DNA from 2 places in the Geobacillus sp. genome. Region 1 is predicted to be linked to the other one. Evidence: predicted binding sites of a transcription regulator. Region 1 holds the regulator's gene; the other holds the start of a gene.
What was found. Region 1 encodes Rex, which represses fermentation and respiration genes when NADH is low (regulators of the CRP and FNR family bind a similar motif). Its sites were predicted from a motif close to TTGTGAAATATTTCACAA; they were not measured.
Positions count from the first base shown of each region.

Region 2: IKE44_RS12115 (cytochrome ubiquinol oxidase subunit I) is a predicted target of Rex. The motif match lies at 8,315-8,332, and genes of this name have one in related genera.

Region 1 covers NZ_JAFWFM010000097.1:156-10,356, reverse strand. Annotated here, with positions in the region: gene groL (chaperonin GroEL) at 1-819, opposite strand, end outside; gene groES (co-chaperone GroES) at 938-1,222, opposite strand; gene IKE44_RS06220 (CPBP family intramembrane glutamic endopeptidase) at 1,583-2,317, shown strand; gene IKE44_RS06215 (YdiK family protein) at 2,314-2,493, shown strand; gene tatC (twin-arginine translocase subunit TatC) at 2,558-3,307, opposite strand; gene tatA (twin-arginine translocase TatA/TatE family subunit) at 3,328-3,480, opposite strand; gene IKE44_RS06200 (redox-sensing transcriptional repressor Rex) at 3,498-4,139, opposite strand; gene moaC (cyclic pyranopterin monophosphate synthase MoaC) at 4,155-4,643, opposite strand; gene IKE44_RS06190 (ABC-F family ATP-binding cassette domain-containing protein) at 4,739-6,670, shown strand; gene tsaD (tRNA (adenosine(37)-N6)-threonylcarbamoyltransferase complex transferase subunit TsaD) at 7,374-8,387, opposite strand; gene rimI (ribosomal protein S18-alanine N-acetyltransferase) at 8,384-8,836, opposite strand; gene tsaB (tRNA (adenosine(37)-N6)-threonylcarbamoyltransferase complex dimerization subunit type 1 TsaB) at 8,796-9,536, opposite strand; gene tsaE (tRNA (adenosine(37)-N6)-threonylcarbamoyltransferase complex ATPase subunit type 1 TsaE) at 9,533-9,991, opposite strand.
Region 2 covers NZ_JAFWFM010000208.1:818-11,018, forward strand. Annotated here, with positions in the region: partial or broken gene IKE44_RS12070 (2-dehydropantoate 2-reductase N-terminal domain-containing protein) at 100-530, opposite strand; gene IKE44_RS12075 (YbdD/YjiX family protein) at 647-850, opposite strand; gene IKE44_RS12080 (carbon starvation CstA family protein) at 843-2,918, opposite strand; gene IKE44_RS12085 (hypothetical protein) at 3,188-3,637, shown strand; gene IKE44_RS12090 (TerC family protein) at 3,677-4,369, opposite strand; gene IKE44_RS12095 (YkvA family protein) at 4,384-4,656, opposite strand; partial or broken gene IKE44_RS12100 (DMT family transporter) at 4,989-5,228, opposite strand; gene IKE44_RS12105 (hypothetical protein) at 5,241-5,531, opposite strand; gene cydS (cytochrome bd oxidase small subunit CydS family protein) at 5,620-5,721, opposite strand; gene IKE44_RS12110 (cytochrome d ubiquinol oxidase subunit II) at 5,721-6,749, opposite strand; gene IKE44_RS12115 (cytochrome ubiquinol oxidase subunit I) at 6,746-8,092, opposite strand; gene IKE44_RS12120 (SpoVR family protein) at 8,378-9,799, opposite strand; gene IKE44_RS12125 (DedA family protein) at 9,960-10,201, shown strand, end outside.

The sequences.
Region 1 (10,201 bases):
AGCAACCGCATTGAACGTGCCGCGCAGTTTGTTGACAACAAGCGTTGCGAGTGCTTCGCCTTCGACATCTTCCGCAATGATCAGGAGCGGACGGCCTTGTTGCACGACTTGCTCAAGAACCGGTAACAGCTCTTGGATGCTCGATACTTTTTTGTCTGTAATCAAGATGTACGGATTTTCGAGAACAGCTTCCATTTTTTCCGTATCTGTAATCATGTACGGCGAAACGTAACCGCGGTCGAATTGCATCCCTTCGACAACGTCGAGTTCCGTCGTGAAGCCTTTCGATTCTTCAAGCGTGATGACGCCGTCATTGCCGACGCGTTCCATCGCTTCAGCGATCAATCGGCCGACTTCTTCGTCAGCAGCCGAGATCGCAGCCACTTGGGCGATCGATTCTTTTCCTTTGATCGGTTTGGAGATGGCTTTTAATTCTTCAACCGCTACCGCTACCGCTTTTTCAATCCCGCGGCGGATGCCCATCGGATTGGCGCCAGCTGCCACGTTTTTCAATCCTTCACGGATCATCGCTTGAGCCAATACGGTAGCCGTTGTCGTCCCGTCCCCAGCGATGTCGTTCGTTTTGCTGGCGACTTCAGCGACCAGTTTCGCGCCCATGTTTTCAAACGGGTCTTCGAGTTCGATTTCTTTCGCGATCGTTACCCCGTCGTTCGTGATGAGCGGAGAACCGAATTTTTTCTCCAATACGACGTTGCGGCCTTTCGGACCTAATGTGACTTTCACTGCGTCTGCGAGTTTGTCCACCCCGCGCAACATCGCACGGCGCGCTTCTTCGCTGAACTTAATTTCCTTTGCCATACCCCGTTACCTCCTTATGAATTTATTTCACTGCATGCCGTGAAAAAGGTAAGTATTCGTGTCATAAAGTTAAGGATATGTCAGTTTTCCGGAATGTTTATGTGGTAAACGCAATATATTAGCGGATGACAGCCAAAACGTCGCTTTCGCGCAAAATTAAGTATTCTTTTCCGTCGTATTTTACTTCCGTGCCGGCGTATTTCGAGAAAATGATGCGGTCGCCGACTTCAACTTCCGGCGCAACGCGTTGGCCGTTGTCAAGCACGCGGCCTGCACCGACAGCGACAACGCGGCCTTCTTGCGGCTTTTCTTTCGCCGTATCCGGCAGCACGATGCCGCTAGCCGTTTTTTCTTCAGTTTCCACGACTTCAATGACAATGCGATCGCCTAATGGCTTCAACACGGGAAACAACCTCCTTAACGATAGTTTTCGCCGTTCTTATTAGCACTCATCATTATTGAGTGCTAACACACTTATAATATTAATGAACTCTTCTCCGTTTTGCAAGTAGGAAATACAAAAAAATAACTGTTTTTCTTTCATGCGCGAAGATAAGGAGAAAATGGGATAACAAGCTGTCAGGCCCCAGATCAATCGGCGCACAAAATCCATTTTCATTATTGCACATTTCTAACATCAATAAACAACGCTAGGCAATTTTTTTGTGGCGGCCGCGCCAACCACGGCCGGCGCGCTTTTCTTATCATTTCGCCGAACATGTGCTACAATACGGATATATTTGAAATAAAGGGGTAAAACGATTTGAAGCGCCGTTACTGGTATGTCATCATCACCTATATCGCCATGCAGCTGTCTTCCTTTGTCGGTGTGCCGCTCCTTCGCTCCCTCGGCGTCGGCCAAGGCGCGCAAACACGTCTCGAAGCAGCGAAAATTGCCTCCGGCTATTGGGCGGTCATCAGCTTTTTATTGGCTTTTGCCATCATTTTATGGCTGCTGCGCGGCGACCGCGATGAACGGACAATGCGGCGGCTGCCGCTCGCCTCGTCATGGATGTGGGCGATCTCGGGCGTCTTTTTGGCGCTTGCCGCGCAAAGCGTTGCCGCCAACATCGAATGGCGTCTATTGGGCATTGAGCCGGGCTCGGAAAACACAAGGCAAATCATCGACATCATCCGCCTGACGCCATTGCTCGTCGTCGTCACGTCGGTCATCGGCCCGGTTTTGGAGGAACTCATCTTCCGCAAAATCATTTTTGGCTCGCTTTATGAAAAATACAACTTTTGGTTGGCAGCGCTGGCCAGCTCGCTTCTGTTTGCTCTCGCCCACATGGAGCCGGAGCATTTGCTTTTGTACACATCCATGGGGATGGTGTTCGCCTTTTTATACGCCAAAACCGGACGCATTTTCGTGCCGATGTTCGCCCATGTAGCAATGAACACGTTTGTCGTTGCCGTTCAAATTTTGTTGGCTGATGAATTGGAAAACATGATGCGCCAAGCGGAACTGCCGCTGGCCATTTGGAGGATTTGGCTATGACGCGCCATCCGCGGCTGTTTTCTGTTCCGTATTTCATCTTGGGCTTCCTGTTTACGTATTTGGCGATCGAAAGCGTTCATGAAACGATTTGGAACGTCTCAACCATCGCGTTGGCGGCGCTGGCCGCTTTTGATTTCGGCACCGCCTTTCGCTTGTTCTTCACACCGAGACAATAAAACCCTCCCCATTGGGGGAGGGTTTTTGCCTGGCGCCGTATGAACCGTCCTCTTGATGCTGCCCTCAATATGGATCGCCGCTTCCTTCCTCCGCCGCTAATTGCGCCTTTCGATAGCCGATTTTGGCAACCCAGATGCTCCCCTCATACAAAAGCGTCAGTGGAATCATGACGATCACTTGCGACAACACATCCGGCGGCGTAATGGCGGCCGCTAAAATAAGCAGCGCCAAATACGCATACTTGCGGATGCGAACAAGAAGCTGCGGCGTAATAAGCCCTAAGCGGGTGAAAAACAGGACAACAATCGGCAGCTGAAACACGATGCCAAACGGCAGCACGAGCTGCAGCAAAAACTGAAAATATTCATTAATGCCGATCATCTGTTGAATGCCGAGCCGTTCCGCCAGCTGATTCATAAACCGGACGACAAATGGAAACAAGACGAAATACGCAAAACCAACCCCGGCTAAAAATAGAATGATCGATGCTGGAATGTAGCTGAGCGTTGCTTTCCGCTCTTTTTCATACAGCCCCGGACTGACAAACGCCCAAATTTGATACAACAGCACCGGAGCAGTCAGTACAGCGGCGATGACAAAGGCAAACTGAAAATACACTTTAATCGGATCGGTGAGGCGGAACGCGTTCATCGTCAGCTGTTTCGCTTCCACAGTGTGCTGCAAATACACAATGACGTCATCGACAAAAAAGAAGCTGGCTACAAGCGCCGCAACGAAAAAGAGAAGCACGATGATCAGCCGTTTCCGCAGCTCTCCGAGGTGTTCATACACGGACATTTCTTTGTCATTCATCGTTTCCCCATCCTGCCTTGTCATCGGTCGGTTTTCGTTTCTTCGTCATCAGCGAGCCCTTTTGTGGCGTCTTTAAACTCGCGAAGCGACTGGCCGAACGACCGCCCCAACTCCGGCAGCTTTTTCGTGCCAAACAGCAACAAAATGACAAGAACGAGCAACAAATATTTCATGTGTTGTTCTCTCCTTTTTACGATGGCGATGGATAGTTTTTCAAAAAATAGACGAGCGACTGCAGCTCAATGGCTAAATCGATATGATGGACACGAATATGGTTCGGCACGTTCAACCGCGCCGGAGTAAAGTTTAAAATGCCTTTAATTCCTTGCGCGACAAGGCGGTCGGTCAGCGCTTGAGCCGCGGCGGCCGGCACGGTTAAAATCGCGATCGGAATGTCGCCGCGAAGCCGCTCCTCCAGCTCATCGAGATGATAGACCGGCACCCCGCCGACTGTCGTTCCGACCTTCCGTTCATCGACATCAAACGCCATGACAATTTTCGTGTTGTTATTTTTCGAAAAGTTGTAGTTTAAAAAGGCGGTGCCTAAATTGCCGACGCCAAACAAGGCGACTTCGGTCACCTCATCCTCTTCAAGCGTCTGGCGGAAAAACGACAACAAATAATTGACATTATACCCGTATCCCTTTTTGCCAAGCGCGCCAAAATACGAAAAGTCGCGGCGAATTGTCGCCGGATCGACTTTCACCGCCTCGCTCAGCTCGGCGGAGGACACGCGCTGCTTCCCTGAGGCATGTAAATTTTCCAAAAACCGATAGTATAACGGCAGACGCTTGGCAGTCGCCTGCGGGATTTTCGGTTGTTCGTTGCTCATCGTTTCATCCCCCAGCTAATCGGTTTTCCGTCGATAATGGCCGGACTTCCCGCCCGTTTTTTCGACCAAATACGTTGGACCGATCGTCATTCCTTTATCGAGCGATTTGCACATGTCGTACACAGTCAATGCGCATACCGAAGCCGCCGTCAGCGCTTCCATCTCCACTCCTGTGCTCCCTTTCGTTTTGACCGTCACGGTAATCACAAGTTTATACGCTTCCGCCTCTTTTTCCCAAGCAAAGGCAATATCGACGCCTTTTAACATAAGCGGATGGCACATCGGAATAAGATCGGCCGTTTTTTTCGCCGCCATGACCCCGGCCACCTGGGCTACCGCCAGCACATCACCTTTCTCAATGGCATTGTTCGTCATCTTTTCGTAAATCTCTTCATTGACGGTGACGCTCGTTCTCGCCACCGCTATCCTGATCGTATCTTCCTTGTTCGTAATGTCGACCATTTTCGCCCGGCCTTGTTCATTGAAATGCGTAAACGATGACAAGACAATCTCCTCCATTTATCACTATACACCATTTTTCGTTATCTGTCTTTGACCGTTTTCGCGACTTACGTTAAACTATTCGCGAGGTGACGGACATGATCATTTTGCAAGTGAATGGAATCACGAAATATTTTGGCGCTGACCTTATTTTATCGAATATAAAACTAGAAATACAGTCCCGCGCCCGCATTGCTCTTGTCGGCCGCAACGGCGCAGGCAAATCGACGCTGCTGAAGATCATCGCCGGCGAACTTTCTTCCGACAGCGGTGAAATCATCAAGCCAAGCCATATCAAAATCGGCTATTTGGCGCAAAACAGCGGGCTCGACTCGTCACGCTCCATTTGGGACGAGATGCTGGACGTATTCGCGCCGCTCCGGGCGATCGAAGCGCAGCTAGCAGAGCTCGGCGCCCAGCTTGGCGACCCGGATCTGCTCGCCGATCCGTCCCGCTACGAAAAAACGCTTCAAGCGTATGACAACTTGCAAGAGCAATACAAAGAACAAGGGGGCTATCAGTATGAAGCCGACATCCGCTCTGTTTTGCACGGGCTGCAATTTTCGTCATACGATTACCAAACAACGCCCGTTTCCTCGCTAAGCGGCGGACAGCGGACGCGGCTCGCCCTTGGAAAACTGCTGTTGGCCAAGCCGGACTTGCTTATTTTAGACGAGCCGACGAACCATTTGGACCTCGATACGCTCACATGGCTCGAGCAATATTTACAGGCATACCCCGGCGCCGTTCTGCTCGTTTCCCATGACCGCTACTTTTTGGACAAAGTCGTCACCGAAGTGTACGAGCTGTCCAACGCGACGCTTAAGCGGTATAGCGGCAATTACAGCCGCTATTTGGAGCTTCGGGCCGAGCAATACGAACAAGAGCTAAAACGATACGAAAAGCAACAGGAGGAAATCGCCCGCCTCGAAGACTTCATCCGGCGCAACATCGCCCGCGCCTCGACAACGAAACGGGCGCAAAGCCGGCGAAAGCAGCTCGAAAAAATGGAGCGGCTTGAACGCCCGGCCGGAGATGAAAAATCAGCTTCTTTTTCTTTTGCGATTGAGCGGCCGAGCGGCCATGAGGTGCTCACCGCAGAGCAATTGACCGCCGGCTATCGCGAAGGCGCACCGGTCATCCGCCAAATCAGCTTTCGCATAACACGGGGGGAGAGTGTCGCCTTGGTCGGACCAAACGGCATCGGCAAGTCGACATTGTTGAAGACGATCGCCGGAAAGCTCCCAGTCCAATCCGGAAAGCTCCGGTACGGTGCAAATGTGAAAATCGGCTATTACGACCAAAACCAGGCGGAACTGTCGACAAACAAACGAGTGCTCGACGAGTTGTGGGACGCCTACCCGGACAAAACCGAAAAAGAAATTCGCACCGTGCTCGGCAACTTTTTGTTTTCCGGCGACGACGTCTTAAAACCGGTTTCCGCCTTAAGCGGCGGAGAGAAAGCACGCCTGGCGCTCGCCAAACTCATGCTGCAAAAAGCCAACGTTCTCTTGTTGGATGAACCGACCAACCATCTCGACCTTGACAGCAAAGAGATGCTCGAGCAGGCGCTTGTCGACTATCCGGGAACGATCTTGTTCGTCTCCCACGACCGCTATTTCATTAATCGCATCGCGACAAAGCTGTTTGAACTCTCGGGCGATGGGCTTGTCGAATATTTAGGAGACTATGACTATTACGTGGCGAAAAAAGAAGAAATGCGCGAATTGGCGCGCCTGGACTCCCACCCGCCCGCATCACCGGACAGCGGCGAAACAGCCAAATCCACATACGAGCAAGAAAAAGAGGAAAAAAGACGACAGCGCCAACGGCAGCGCCGTCTGGAAGAGATCGAAGCCGAGATCGCCGCACTGGAAGCACAAATCGCTGAAACCGAGCAGCAGCTGTGCGACCCGTCTGTATACGGCGATTATGAAACCGTGCAGCAGCTCACGCAAGAAAACGAAAAGCGGAAACAGCAGCTTGAAACGTTATTGGCCGAGTGGGAACAGCTCTACGCCTCGTTTTGAGCCAATCCGCTGCCAGGGAACGCCAACACGGGCATCTAGCGGCTTCATGTGCACTGCTCGTGCGCATCACCGCGCCAGGCCGATCACAGGCCAAACTCATTTAGCAGCCTTTTGCCTTGTTCATGAAAGCTGCTTCTTAGGTGAAGGACGATGACTGACAAGAGGGTGTCCCCAAAGGATTGGAACACCCTCTTTCGTTGCATATATATGCTTGCTGTTTCTGCCGCACTAGACGTGCGCCTATCTTGAAGGCAGGCGACCTTTTAGGTCAGCCCCGTTTTTGTGTTAATCACATTATACACAAAGAAATCCACACTTTTCTGTGCAAAACAGAAGTTATTCACCGACTTTTCCACATTATCCACAACCAATCCCTTTCCTCATATGAAAAAATGATTGTGTATTGCACTCCTCGCCGTTATCATGTTTTTTTACTTTTCCACATTGTCCACAACCTATGGATAAAAATATGCACAACAAGTCCCCACCCGACGGCCGTTCCGCTTGCCAAACAAAAAAGAGCAGACCACCTGCCCTAAGCGATCCGCTCTATGAAATCCCCAACCTCCTAGAAGGCCGGTGACAAACTGCTGTCACGAGCAAATCAACGGCATTTCGCCAAAAAAGAAGGCTGATTCCACAGTTTTTCTCTAATTGAGAAACAAGTGGAGCTAGCAGTATTTTGTACTAAATCACCGACCTTCTAGACAAGCGGCAAGCTTGGATTGGCGTTGAGCGCCAAATCAGCCCGCTTTCCTTGTTGATATAACACAGTTCCCGCAACGGCAATCATCGCCGCATTATCAGTGCATAGCGATAACGGTGGGATGACAAGCTCCACATCGGGGAGCTCTTTCATTTTCTCCTGCAGTGCAGCCCGAAGCCCGCGGTTGGCCGCCACTCCGCCGGCGAGCAGCACTTGCCGCACATTGTACTGTTTCGCCGCCTGCACTGTTTTCGTCACCAGCACATCGACGACGCTGGCCTGAAAGCTCGCGGCCATCTGTCTCGGATCGATCTCCTCGCCGCGCTGCTTCGCTTTGTGGAGCGCATTGAGAACCGCTGATTTTAAGCCGCTGAAGCTGAAATCATACGAACCTTCCTCAAGCCACGCTCGCGGCAAATCAATCACGGGCTCGCCCTCATGAGCCAACCGGTCGATGTGCGGTCCTCCTGGGTACGGAAGGCCTAAAGCCCGCGCCACCTTGTCATACGCCTCACCAGCAGCGTCGTCGCGCGTCTCGCCAATGACTTGAAACGCCCCGTGGCCTTCCATGTAAACAAGCTCCGTATGCCCGCCGGAAACGACAAGCGCCAACAGCGGAAATTTCATCTCCGCCACGAGCTGGTTGGCGTAAATATGACCAGCAATATGATGCACCCCGACAAGCGGCAACCCGTGGGCAAACGCGAGCGCCTTTGCGGCGTTCACCCCGACAAGGAGCGCCCCAACCAACCCCGGTCCGGCCGTCACCGCAATGGCATCAAGATCGGAAAACGATACGCCAGCCTGCCGCATCGCTTCCTCCATGACGAGTGTAATTTGTTCGACATGATGGCGCGAGGCAATTTCCGGCACAACACCGCCAAACCGCCGATGGCTTTCCATTTGCGACGCCACAACATTCGATAAAATCTCTTTTCCGTTTTTCACCACGGCCGCCGCTGTTTCATCGCAGCTCGTTTCAATACCTAGTACATGCACGTTTTCATTCATGTCAGTTTCACCCACATCACTAGCGCATCTTCAAAATTGTCCGGATAATACCGTTTGCGGATGCCGCCATTGCGAAACCCAAGCTTTCGGTACAACGACTGGGCGACATGGTTCGAGACGCGCACTTCCAGCGTCATCGTCGCCGCCCCATGCTGCTTGGCTGTTTCCATAAGGCGGCGCATAAGCGCTTCGCCGAGTTTTTGTCCGCGAAACTGTGGCAGCACAGCGACATTCGTCACATGCGCTTCATCAATCACGAGCCACATCCCCGCATACCCGATGATCCGTCCGCGGTGCACCATGACAATATATTTCGCGTAACGATTGTACATCAGTTCATTATAAAAAGATTCCCGGCTCCACGGCGCGGTAAACGACGCCTGTTCGACTTGCACGACCTCATCGATATCATGAATGGTCATCGGCCGGAATTGCACATCGATCCCCATCGTCCCCGTCCCCTTTTTGTTTCGCAAGCCATTTCGCTTCCGCTTCCGCAAGACGGATGTAATTCGGCACAAACGTATGCGGATTCTCATGTTCTTTCTCTTTTCCGAGCATGATGAGCTCACTTGGCCGCGGCAATGTCAACGACGGCGGCGTCATGAAAAACCGCCCGCCCAAGCGGCTCCGAAACAGCTCACTATATACCGGCGCATCGGCTCCGATGAACAATACATCCTCTCCCCGTCTGCGTAAATGATCGGCCCACTCGTCCGCCGCCACAATCCGGTCCGCTTCAAGGCATCGGAGCGCGCCGTCCTCGTACCGGTACAACCCGGTGTAAATTTGTCCGCGCCGCGCGTCAAACAGCGGGACGAGCAAACCGGGGAAATACCGGCCATTAGCGGCGAGCACCTCTAAACTCGAGACGCCGGCTATCGGAATGCCGAGCGACCAAGCGAGCGTTTTCGCAATGGTGACACCGATCCGCACCCCGGTATAAGATCCAGGGCCTTTCGCAACAACAACTAAATCAAGCTCATTGGGCGCCATTCCGCACTGCCGAAGCAGCGACTCAATGGCCGGCATCGTCCGGACAGAATGATCTCTTTTGACACTCGTAATGAATTCCCCTTTAATAACATCCCCATCCGCCACAGCAATGCCTAGCGGCATATTCGATGTATCAATCCCTAATATTTTCATGACGCAAAAATCTCCTTGCATAGCTGTTCATAGCGCCACCCTGACGGCTCAAAGACAAGTCTCCGTTCATCGCCGCCATGGCGAAACAAAGAAACGGTCAGCCGCTCCTCAGGCAGCTGCCCCGCAATCAAATGGGCCCACTCGACAACCGCAACACCATCACCGTTAAAATATTCATCAAATCCGAGATCCTCCCATTCGTCTTCAAGCCGATACACATCCATATGATAAAGCGGCAGCCGCCCATCATACTGCTTGATAATCGTGAAGGTCGGGCTGTTGACGTTTTGTACAATGCCCAGCCCCTCGGCAATCCCTTTCGTAAACGTTGTTTTTCCCGCACCTAAATCTCCCTCTAACGCGATGACCATCCCCGGCTGAAGCCGTTCTCCGAGCCGGCGTGCAACCGCCTTCGTCTCTTCCGGAGAATGCACGGTAAGTTCAAACTGCTTCATGGTGTTCCACCTTATTCCATTTTATCATCTTTGCTTCCGCTTTTGAAATTTTACCATAAGGAACGGCAACGTTGCCACTGCCGGCGCCAAAAAAACAGCCATACAAAACAAAAGGACTGCCCTGCTAAGGCTATATTGAGCCTCCCGGGCAGTCCTGAGATCAAACTCGCAAAACAAAAAGAAAAAGGGAATTAGGCGTGTTGCTACTCC
Region 2 (10,201 bases), on a different contig from region 1:
GAGATCCGCCAGGCAAGGGCTATTTTTATGCTTGTCTGATTTTATCTAGCACCACGGGTGATTGATGAATATTTTTAGGCTGTTGTTTTCAATTGCCGCCCGTAAAACAACAGCCGTTTGAACGATTTCCCCTTTTTCGTTTAACGTCGTTTCGATGAAACAAAGCCCCCCAACACCTTGTCATCGCCAAATGACTCCCGCAACACATCCATATGGACCATGCCGTTTAAGAGTGGCAAAATCATCGTTGTCTCACCGACGTACGGTTTAGCATCAGCGAGGGCGCCCGCCAAATGATACGCCTTGTTTGAAAACACAACAAGATCGAACGGCTCCGTCCGTTCACCGGCCGCGATCAGTTTCGGCGCGAGCACTGCATCGCCGTGGACGCTGCGGATGACAAGCCCGCGTTCCTCAAGCTCCCGCTTTCTCCGCTCACGGACGAGAAATGTCACATCGACGCCTTTTTCGAGCAGGCGTCCGCCGAAATAGCCGCCAACCGCCCCTGCTCCCACGACAAGAACGCGCATGTTATGTATCCCCCTTTTCCCACATGTTCATAGCCAAGCCTAGGCTGGAATGGACAGCGTTTCGATGCAGACGTTGAAAAAAGGAAGAAGGGCCCCCCCTCCTTCCTTTCCAGCCGCTAGCAGCAACGCGACACTTTGCCGCCCTTGGCATTGTAGCGCGCCTCTTGCGCCTCGCAGAAAAACTCTTTCCGCGACTTGATCGGCTCACCCGGATGATGGGTTTTCATATGCTCGACATATTTTTCATAACTCGGCACGCCGACAAGCAAGTCAAGAAACTGCCGGCGATAGGCCAACACAGTTTGCAGCCATTTAGGCATAATGCTTCGCTCCTTCTCCATCGCGCGGCACGTACGGCGCTTCTTTGAGCGGCACATGTTTGTTTTGCAGCACTTTGATCCAGATGTTCAACGCCGAGATCAACATCGCAATCACAACGAGCATGAAAATCGCACACAATGTCGCATCAATGTAGTCGTTCATAATAATTTGCCGCATTTGCGCCTCATTCGTGGCCGGCGCCAAAATTTTGCCTTGGCTCAAGCTGTCTTGGAACATTTTCGCATGCGACAAGAAACCAATTTTAACGTTTTCATGGAACAGCTTTTGATACCCCGCCGTCAGCGTGACGACCAAAAGCCATATCGTCGGCACGAGCGTCACCCAAACATAAGCCTTTTTGCCCATTTTAAATAGAATGGTCGTCGCAAACAACAAGGCGATGCCCGCCAACATTTGGTTAGCGATGCCAAACAGCGGCCATAGGGTGTTGATGCCCCCAAGCGGATCGACGACGCCTTGGTACAGGAAGTAACCCCACGCCAACACACAAAGGGTCGTGGCGATCAAGTTCGAGGCAAGCGAATCCGTTTTGCCAAGCGGCTTGTAGAACGTCCCCATAATATCTTGGATCATAAAGCGGCCGACGCGCGTGCCAGCGTCAATCGTCGTCAAGATGAACAGCGCTTCGAACAGGATGGCAAAGTGATACCAGAACGCCATGAGCGCCTTGCCGCCGATGGCGCTCGATAAAATGTGCGCCATCCCAATCGCCAACGTCGGCGCCCCGCCCGTGCGCGACAACACCGTTTGCTCGCCGACGTCCTTCGCCAGCTTCGTCAGCATGTCAGGGGTGATCGTAAATCCCCACGATGACACGACTTTGGCCGCCTGAACGACATCCGTGCCGATCACTGCCGCCGGGCTGTTGATGGCAAAATACGCCCCTGGCGTCAGGACGCAAGCCGCCACCATCGCCATAACCGCCACGAACGACTCCATCAACATCGCACCGTAGCCGATCGGCCGCGCATGGCTTTCAAGCTCAATCATCTTCGGCGTCGTGCCGGATGAAACGAGCGCGTGGAACCCGGACACTGCGCCGCAGGCAATCGTGATGAACAAGAACGGGAACAAATTACCGGCGAAGACCGGTCCTGTACCGTCGATAAATTTCGTCACTGCCGGCATTTGCAAATCCGGCATCACAACGAAAATGCCAAGCGCCAATCCGACGATGGTGCCGATTTTCAAGAATGTGCTCAAATAGTCACGCGGCGCAAGCAGCAGCCATACCGGCAGCGCCGAAGCGACAAATCCGTAAATGATCATTAAGATCGCGATCGTTTCCCCTTTGAGCGTAAGCATCGCCGAAAGCGTCGGATGCTCTGCGACGTACTGACCGGCCACAATCGACAAAATCAACAACACAAATCCCCCAAGCGACGCCTCGGCAACACGACCTGGACGGATGAAGCGCATGTAAATGCCCATCAAAATCGCAATCGGAATCGTCGCGGCGATCGTAAACATCCCCCACGGGCTTCCGATAAGCGATTTCACAACAACGAGCGCCAATACGGCCAATAAAATAATCATAATGCCCAAAATGCCAAGCGCTGCGATCAAGCCCGTCACCGGACCCATTTCTTCCTTAATCATTTCGCCGAGCGACTTCCCGTTGCGGCGCATCGAAGCGAACAAAATGACAAAGTCTTGCACCGCTCCGCCGAGCACAACGCCGATCACAATCCAAAGCGTCCCAGGCAGATAGCCCATCTGCGCGGCCAAAATCGGTCCGACAAGCGGTCCCGCACCCGCAATAGCGGCAAAGTGATGGCCAAATAGCACCCATTTGTTCGTCGGAACATAGTCCTTCCCGTCATTGAACACTTCCGCTGGCGTTTTCCGGTTATCATCAAGACCAAACACTTTGCGGGCGATAAACCGGCTGTAAAACCGATAAGCGACCGCATACGTGCAGACGGCGGCGACGATCAGCCATATGGCGTTGACCGATTCGCCGCGGCTTAAAGCCAAAATGGCAAACGCTGCGGCCCCAAGGACGGAAATCAGGCCCCATAACAAAATCGATTTTATCCCCTTCACACGGCTTCCCCCTTTATTTATTTGTCAAAATCCTTTACACAACTATTATATTCATTATTCAGAAAAATTTAAAGTATTTTTTATCTTCAGCTAACATATCGTTTGGTTCTATAGGAAAGTTTTCCTTCCTTCCTATTGCAAAAAAGTATAAAACAAGTCTTTTTAGTAAAAAATGTAATTACACCCATCGATTGTCTCCAGGTCCATCTGACGGTGCAACGGACAAAGCAACGATCAACTAATACTATCTCAGTAAAGGGTTCGAAAAGGTGAAAGCGATCGAAGCATTGTTATGGAGCATTGCTTTGCCTGGATTCGGGCAACTGTTGAACAAAAAGTATATAAAAGGAATTTTGTTTATTGCGTTGGAATTTGTGATTAACACCCAATCCCATTTCAATGAAGCCATCCGCCTCAGCTTTTTGGGACGTACGGATGAGGCCGCCCGCATTGTCGATATCGGATGGCTGATGTTTTATCCATGTTTATACTTTTTTGCCATGTGGGATGCGTTTAAAGACGCTGGCGGCGGGCAAACGCCGTACTCGTTTTTGCCGTTTGTCGTCTCCGCCTACTTTGTGACGGTCGGCTTGATGTACTCGTCGCACGTGACGATCGGCGGCGTGTTTTTTGGACCGATTTGGCTGCCGATCTTATCTGTCATCCCCGGGCTCTCCATTGGATGGCTGCTGCAATTTCTGCTGCTGAAATGGAAATAGCCATCCGCTTGGTGATTGCCCAGCCACAAAAGCCGCCAATTATTCATTGGCGGCTTTCGGTTTCGTCTCTTTGGCGCTTTTTCGTTTTTTTATCGTTCCCGCCACAATGACAGCGGCAACAACAAGCAACTCAAATCCATACTTCACGGCAGGATTGGCAAAATACGCCTTTAAAAACGGCTCATCGACGATCATTTTCGCCGCCGTCCAGGCGAGGACACCGGCGCCGATCGTAATAATGATTGGGAAGCGCTCGATCCATTTTAAAATAAACGTGCTGCCCCACACCATGATTGGAACAGAAATGAGCAGCCCAAGGATAACAAGGAGAAAATTTCCATGCGCGGCACCGGCGACCGCCAACACGTTGTCAAGTCCCATCAACGCATCGGCAATAATAATCGTGCGCATCGCTTCCCATAAACTTCCCCCAGCCTCGATATCATCGTGCCCCTTTTCCTCAACGAGCAGCTTGTAAGCGATCCAGACAAGTAAGAGACCGCCAACAAGCAAGAGGCCTGGAATTTTAAGAAGCCATACAACGAAAATCGTTGCTAACGCCCGAACAACAACGGCGCCGGCCGTTCCCCAAATGATGGCCTTTTTTTGCTGATGCTTTGGCAAGTTGCGGGCCGCCAATCCAATCACAATGGCGTTATCCCCTGCCAGCAAAAGATCGATAATAATGATCGACAGCAACGCCGTCCAAAACTCCGCTGACAATACATCCATGGAACAATCCCCCTTCAAAAGTTATATTTTTCCTTTAGCGAAATCGGCGCCATCTTGATGACTTGTTGCAAAATAAACAGGAAGACGGTCAAATCATCGATCAAACCAAACAACGCAATCCAATCTGGAATGAGGTCAAGCGGCAACGCTATATACAAAAGCAGCAAACCGACAGAAAACAATTTTTTTCGCATTGGCACTTCATGAGAAACGAAAAATTCGAACAAAAACGGTAGAAAACGCCGGACATGGACGATGAAGCGAAGTCGTTTCCACCATTTGCGCATGTCATCCCCTCCGCTTTTTGTTCTTTTTGAAGCTGAACCTATCTTCTTTTACGATTATCTTCCCCCTTTTGTTCCATGACATGAAAGAAGGCCTTTACCATCCTTGGTAAAGGCCTTCATAAGTAAAAGAGACCTTTACCAACATCGGTAAAGGTCTCGCTAACAACGTCGCCGTTGCCAACAAAGCCGAGGGCATGCGCCCTGAACTGACGACTTTGCTGTTAAAGCTACTCCCCTTTAACAAAAGAAACTATATTCGTTTTTATATTTTCATGATATTCAATATTTATACCTGTTGTCAACTCTTTTTCTTGGCAAGAAATGAATCCAATTTATTGCCCCGCCGTAAACTTCAAACCAATGACTCCGACAAGAATGCAAAGCAAAAACGCCACCCGCAGCGCGTTGACCGGCTCGTTTAAAAACAACATGCCGACCAAGGCCGCCCCGAGCGCTCCGATTCCCGTCCACACCGCATAGGCGGTGCCGATCGGCAACGTTTTTATCGCCAGTGATAAAAAGTAAAAGCTCGCCGCCATCCCCGCAATCGTCACAACAGAAGGCCAAGGGGGCCCCCATCCGTCTTACACCGGGTCGTTATCGACGCCACTGTACGATTCAATCGCTTGATCGAGCGCCCGGTAGGCCTCAGCGAAAGCGTTTGTCGCCGATTCATCTCCCGCCTCGGCCAGCTCCATTCGCGCATTGCGCGCGTGAGTCACCGCACGGATGACATCTTCGATCATTTGCCGTTTATCCCTGGCGCTCGCTTTTAACCGTTCAAGCTCATGAATCGCCCCATCAAGACTCGTCGAGCGCGGTTCGTCAAACGATTGTTCCAGCTGCTCTTTCACACGCTCCAATATTTCTTTCATGCTCGCCCATCCTTTCTCTATTCGTTGTCATCCGCTAGTGTGGGCGATTGGCGGCAAACTATGCATTACCAAGACGCTGAAATTGTGTTTACTTATCTACGTGCACATCTTTCAAACCAGCCCAAAACGCGGCGATGATCGACAGGGCGACGATGATCATCGGCGCATACATGATCAAAAATGTTTGCATTATCCTTTTCCCCCTTCCCATTTTCCTTTAACGTACTCCTTGTTAAACACAAAGAGGCGCATAAGCAAATAAAGTGACGGAATTAATAACAGGAGGCCGGCAATAAACGCGACGATCAACGCCATAGCCATCGTCTCATTCGTAAACCCGTCATAAATCGTCAAATACGGGTATAACAAATACGGATAATGTGAAATGCCATAGGCGTAAAAGGCGAACGCGTATTGAAACAACAGCGCAATAAACGCCCAGCCGAACCGCCGCTGCCGCCAAAGCAGCCAAACGGTAATGACAAAACACAAAAAGGAAATGACCAGCATCCACGCCACATTCCATAGGTTGGCGTAATGCTCGGGATTATGGTAGCGGAGCTGGTAAATAATGAGCAGCGCTGACAACATCGTCGGCCCGCTCCAAAGAAGAGCGTAGCGGCGCAACAGCGCCCGCGCCCGTTCATCCTTGGCCTCGTCCGCATAGTACGTTAAGAAAACGGCAGAAATGTAAAGAACGCTCGTCACACTGAGCAGCACAATGCTCCATGACAACGGGCTTGCAAACAGCTTCCCATAATCCAGCGTAACGCCTGAGGCGCCTACCTCCACAAACCCGCCTTCAGAAATCGTCAACACGATGGACAGGGAGGCCGGAATAAACAACCCCGTCAATCCATAAGCGATTAAATACCAGTTCCGTTCCGTCCCCCCATACGTATGAAACGCATAGTACGAGCCGCGAATAGCTAACAAAATGATGGAGATGCTCGCCGGGACAAGCAAAATAGAACCGTAATAATACGCCGTTTTCGGAAAAAAGCCGACAATGCCGACAAAGAAAAAGACAAGAAAGACGTTCGTCACTTCCCATACAGGGGAAAGATAGCGCTGAATGATGCGGTGCAAAATATGCTGTTTGTTTGCCCAATGGCTATAGGCGCTGAAAAACCCAGCCCCGAAATCAATCGAGCCAACGATAATGTACCCGAACAAAAACAGCCATAACACCGAAATGCCAATGACTTCGAGCGTCATGGCGCCACCTCCCCATTATTGGCCCGCTCTGCCAGCTCCCGTTCAACCGGGTTGCGGCGGAACATACGGATGAGCACTATTGCGCTCGCAATTACTAACACCATATACAAAAGGCAAAACAACACAAGCATCGTATCCACATGCGCCGACGATGTCGCTCCTTCCGCCGTTTTCATATAGCCACGCAAAATCCACGGCTGCCGCCCGACTTCCGCTAAGTACCATCCCGCCTCAATCGCAACCATCGCCAGCGGCCCTCCCGCCACCAGCAGTCCAAAAAACCACTTTTTCGCCGTCCACTTCCAGCGGAAAATCGATCCGAGCCAATACGCGGCTGCGACAACCATTAAAAACACCCCGATCGTGACCATCACATCGAATAAGTAATGAATGTACAGTGGTGGGCGTTCATCTTCCGGAAATTCGTTCAGCCCGGTCACAACCGCCCCCGGGTGGTTGTGCGCCAAAATGCTTAACGCATATGGGATTTTAATGGCATACTTCACCTCGCCATCCTCTGTCAGCATGCCAAACAACACGAGCGGCGCGTGGGAGCTCGTTTCAAAATGCCATTCAGCGGCCGCCAGCTTTTCTGGCTGGTATTCGGCTAAAAATTTGCCCGATAAGTCGCCAATCAATACACTGGCTACCGAAAAAATAAAAGCTGTTTTCATCATTAAATGAAGTGCCTTGCGATGATAAATGTGACGATTGCCTTTCCATAAATGCCAAGCGGCGATCGAAGCAAGCACGAATGCTGACGTCATATACGAAGTCGCCAGCACATGGGCGACTTTCGTCGGCATCGCTGGGTTGAACATAGCCGCGATTGGATCGATGTTGACAAGCTCGCCGTTTTTAAATTCAAACCCTTGCGGCGTATTCATAAACGCGTTCACCATCGTAATAAACATGGCTGATGCTGAAGACCCGATTGCCACCGGGATAAGCAAAAGCAAATGTTTTTTCTGATTTTCGAACCGATCCCATGTATACAAATAAATGCCGAGGAAAATGGCTTCAAAAAAGAAGGCGAACGTCTCCATGAACAGCGGCAAGCTGATCACTTGGCCAGCCAGCTGCATAAAGTTCGGCCATAAAAGCGACAGCTGCAAGCCGATCGCTGTTCCTGTCACCACGCCGACCGCTACGGTGATGACAAAACCGCGCGTCCAGCGGCGAGCGAGTAAGATGTAATGCATATCATTTTTGCGAATCCCAACCCACTGGGCAATGGCGATCATCAGTGGAACCCCGACGCCGATCGTGGCATAAATGATGTGGACCGTCAGCGTCAATCCCGTCAAAATACGGCTAAGCAGCACCGGATCGTAACCGTTCACGATTCATCCCCCCTTATGAAAACAAGCGACCAATCAAGGAAAGCAAGACAATAGTCGCAACAGCAAAGCTAACGAACACAAGCGTTTTTTCATGCCGCTTCCACATATCTACCCCCCCGAGCGAACAAACAGTGGTGAAGAATTTGTGACAATCATCACAAATTATCCACTCCATATTATTTCATAAAATCGGGGACGCTATCCGGCATGATTTCGAATAATTTGTGTCATTTTTCACATATTCATCGTGACAAACAAAAAAAGCAGGAGATCCCTGCCCTCATGTTATAAATATTTCCGATGCACCGTTTTCCCGTCATACGTAAACAACATCGGCTTTTCCTCGACGACCGTCTCCATATGGACCGGACGGCCCCACAACTGATAAATGTATGGGAGCACTTTTTCTAAATACTTCAGATCGAGTTCGATTCCTTCATACCAATGCTTCAAATACAACTCTCCGTTGCGCATATAATCGCCGTCATTGACCGTGATATACGGGAATCCGCTGTTTACCCGCATGCTGACGAGTTGGTCGCGGATATGATCCCAGTTTTTGTCGACGATTTTATATTCTTTCCCCTGTTTTTGGAACAAATACATATCTTCGCGCATAACGAGCTCTTTCGTTAAATAGTTGCGCAAAAACGAAATGTCGGATTCGAGTTCGCGCACTTCAAAAATTTTCGCCCTCCCCGACCCCGGCTTGACGCCGTATTTTTTCATCTCCTCAGTCGGGTTGTTCCACCGCTCTTCAATGTCTTCAAAAATTTTCAGTCCTAAATAATACGGATTGATGCCAGTGCGCGACGGTTGCACGACGTTGGCGTTCAGTTTCGCAAATTCAATCGCCTCATCGCTCGTCAAATCCATCTCGCGCAAAATGCGCTGATGCCAATACGTCGCCCATCCTTCGTTCATGATTTTCGTCTCCAGCTGCGGCCAAAAATAAAGCATTTCCTCGCGCATCATCGTTAAAATGTCGCGTTGCCAATCCTCCAGTTCGCGGCTGTATTCTTCAATGAACAATAGCACATCTTTTTCCGGTTGCGGCGGAAACTTGCGCCGTTTTTTTCGCGGCGGCGTTTTCAGTTTGTCTCGCTCGTCAAGCGACCATAAATCGTCGTACGGCGTCGATGTTTTCGGAGGCTCCTCCTCTTCGTACACTTCCGTATCTTCCCACGTCCATGACAGCTTCGGCCGCAGGAGCGAGGGATCGATATGCTCCTGAATGGCCAAGACGGCATCCAAAAATTTTTCCACTTCCAATTTTCCGTATTGATGTTCATAATGCTTGATCCGCTCCGCTGTCGCCGCCATGCTTTCCACCATATCGCGCTTCGTGTTGCTGAAGCGGACGTTGTTTTTGAAAAAGTCGCTGTGGGCCAACACATGGGCGACGATCAGCTTATTTTGGATGAGCGTATTCGTATCGAGCAAAAACGCGTAGCAAGGGTCCGAATTGATGATGAGCTCGTAAATTTTGCTTAACCCTAAATCATAATGAAGCTTCATTTTGTAAAACTGTTTCCCAAAGCTCCAGTGGGAAAATCGCGTCGGCATCCCATAGGCACCAAACGTATAAAGAATGTCCGCCGGGCAAATTTCATAACGCATTGGATAAAAATCAAGGCCAAATCCTTCCGCAATTTCCGTAATTTCCGCAATCGCCCGTTCCAACTCTTTCAGCTCGTCCTGCCGCATCCATCTCCCCCCCTTTTTCCTCTTATCACAATGTATGAGGGAAACGGTGTTTTGATACGTTCCATCGTTTGGCATGAACGCGCAGCGCCCCATTTTCATTTGTGGACCGTTGGTTTATAATGGTCATATACAAGAAATCGCGGCAAAGCGTGGTGGTCATTTGCAGCACTATTTGCATTATCTTATCGAACACTTCGGCTACATCGGCATTATGGTTGCGCTGATGCTCGGCATTGTTGGGCTGCCGATCCCCGACGAGCTGCTGTTGACATATGCCGGTTACCGCGTTTCAACGGGGGCGTTTTCGTATCCGCTCGCTTTTCTTTCCTGCTGGCTTGGAGCCATCATTGGCATCTCGCTCAGCTATATGCTAGGGATTACGCTCGGGCTACCGTTTTTGCA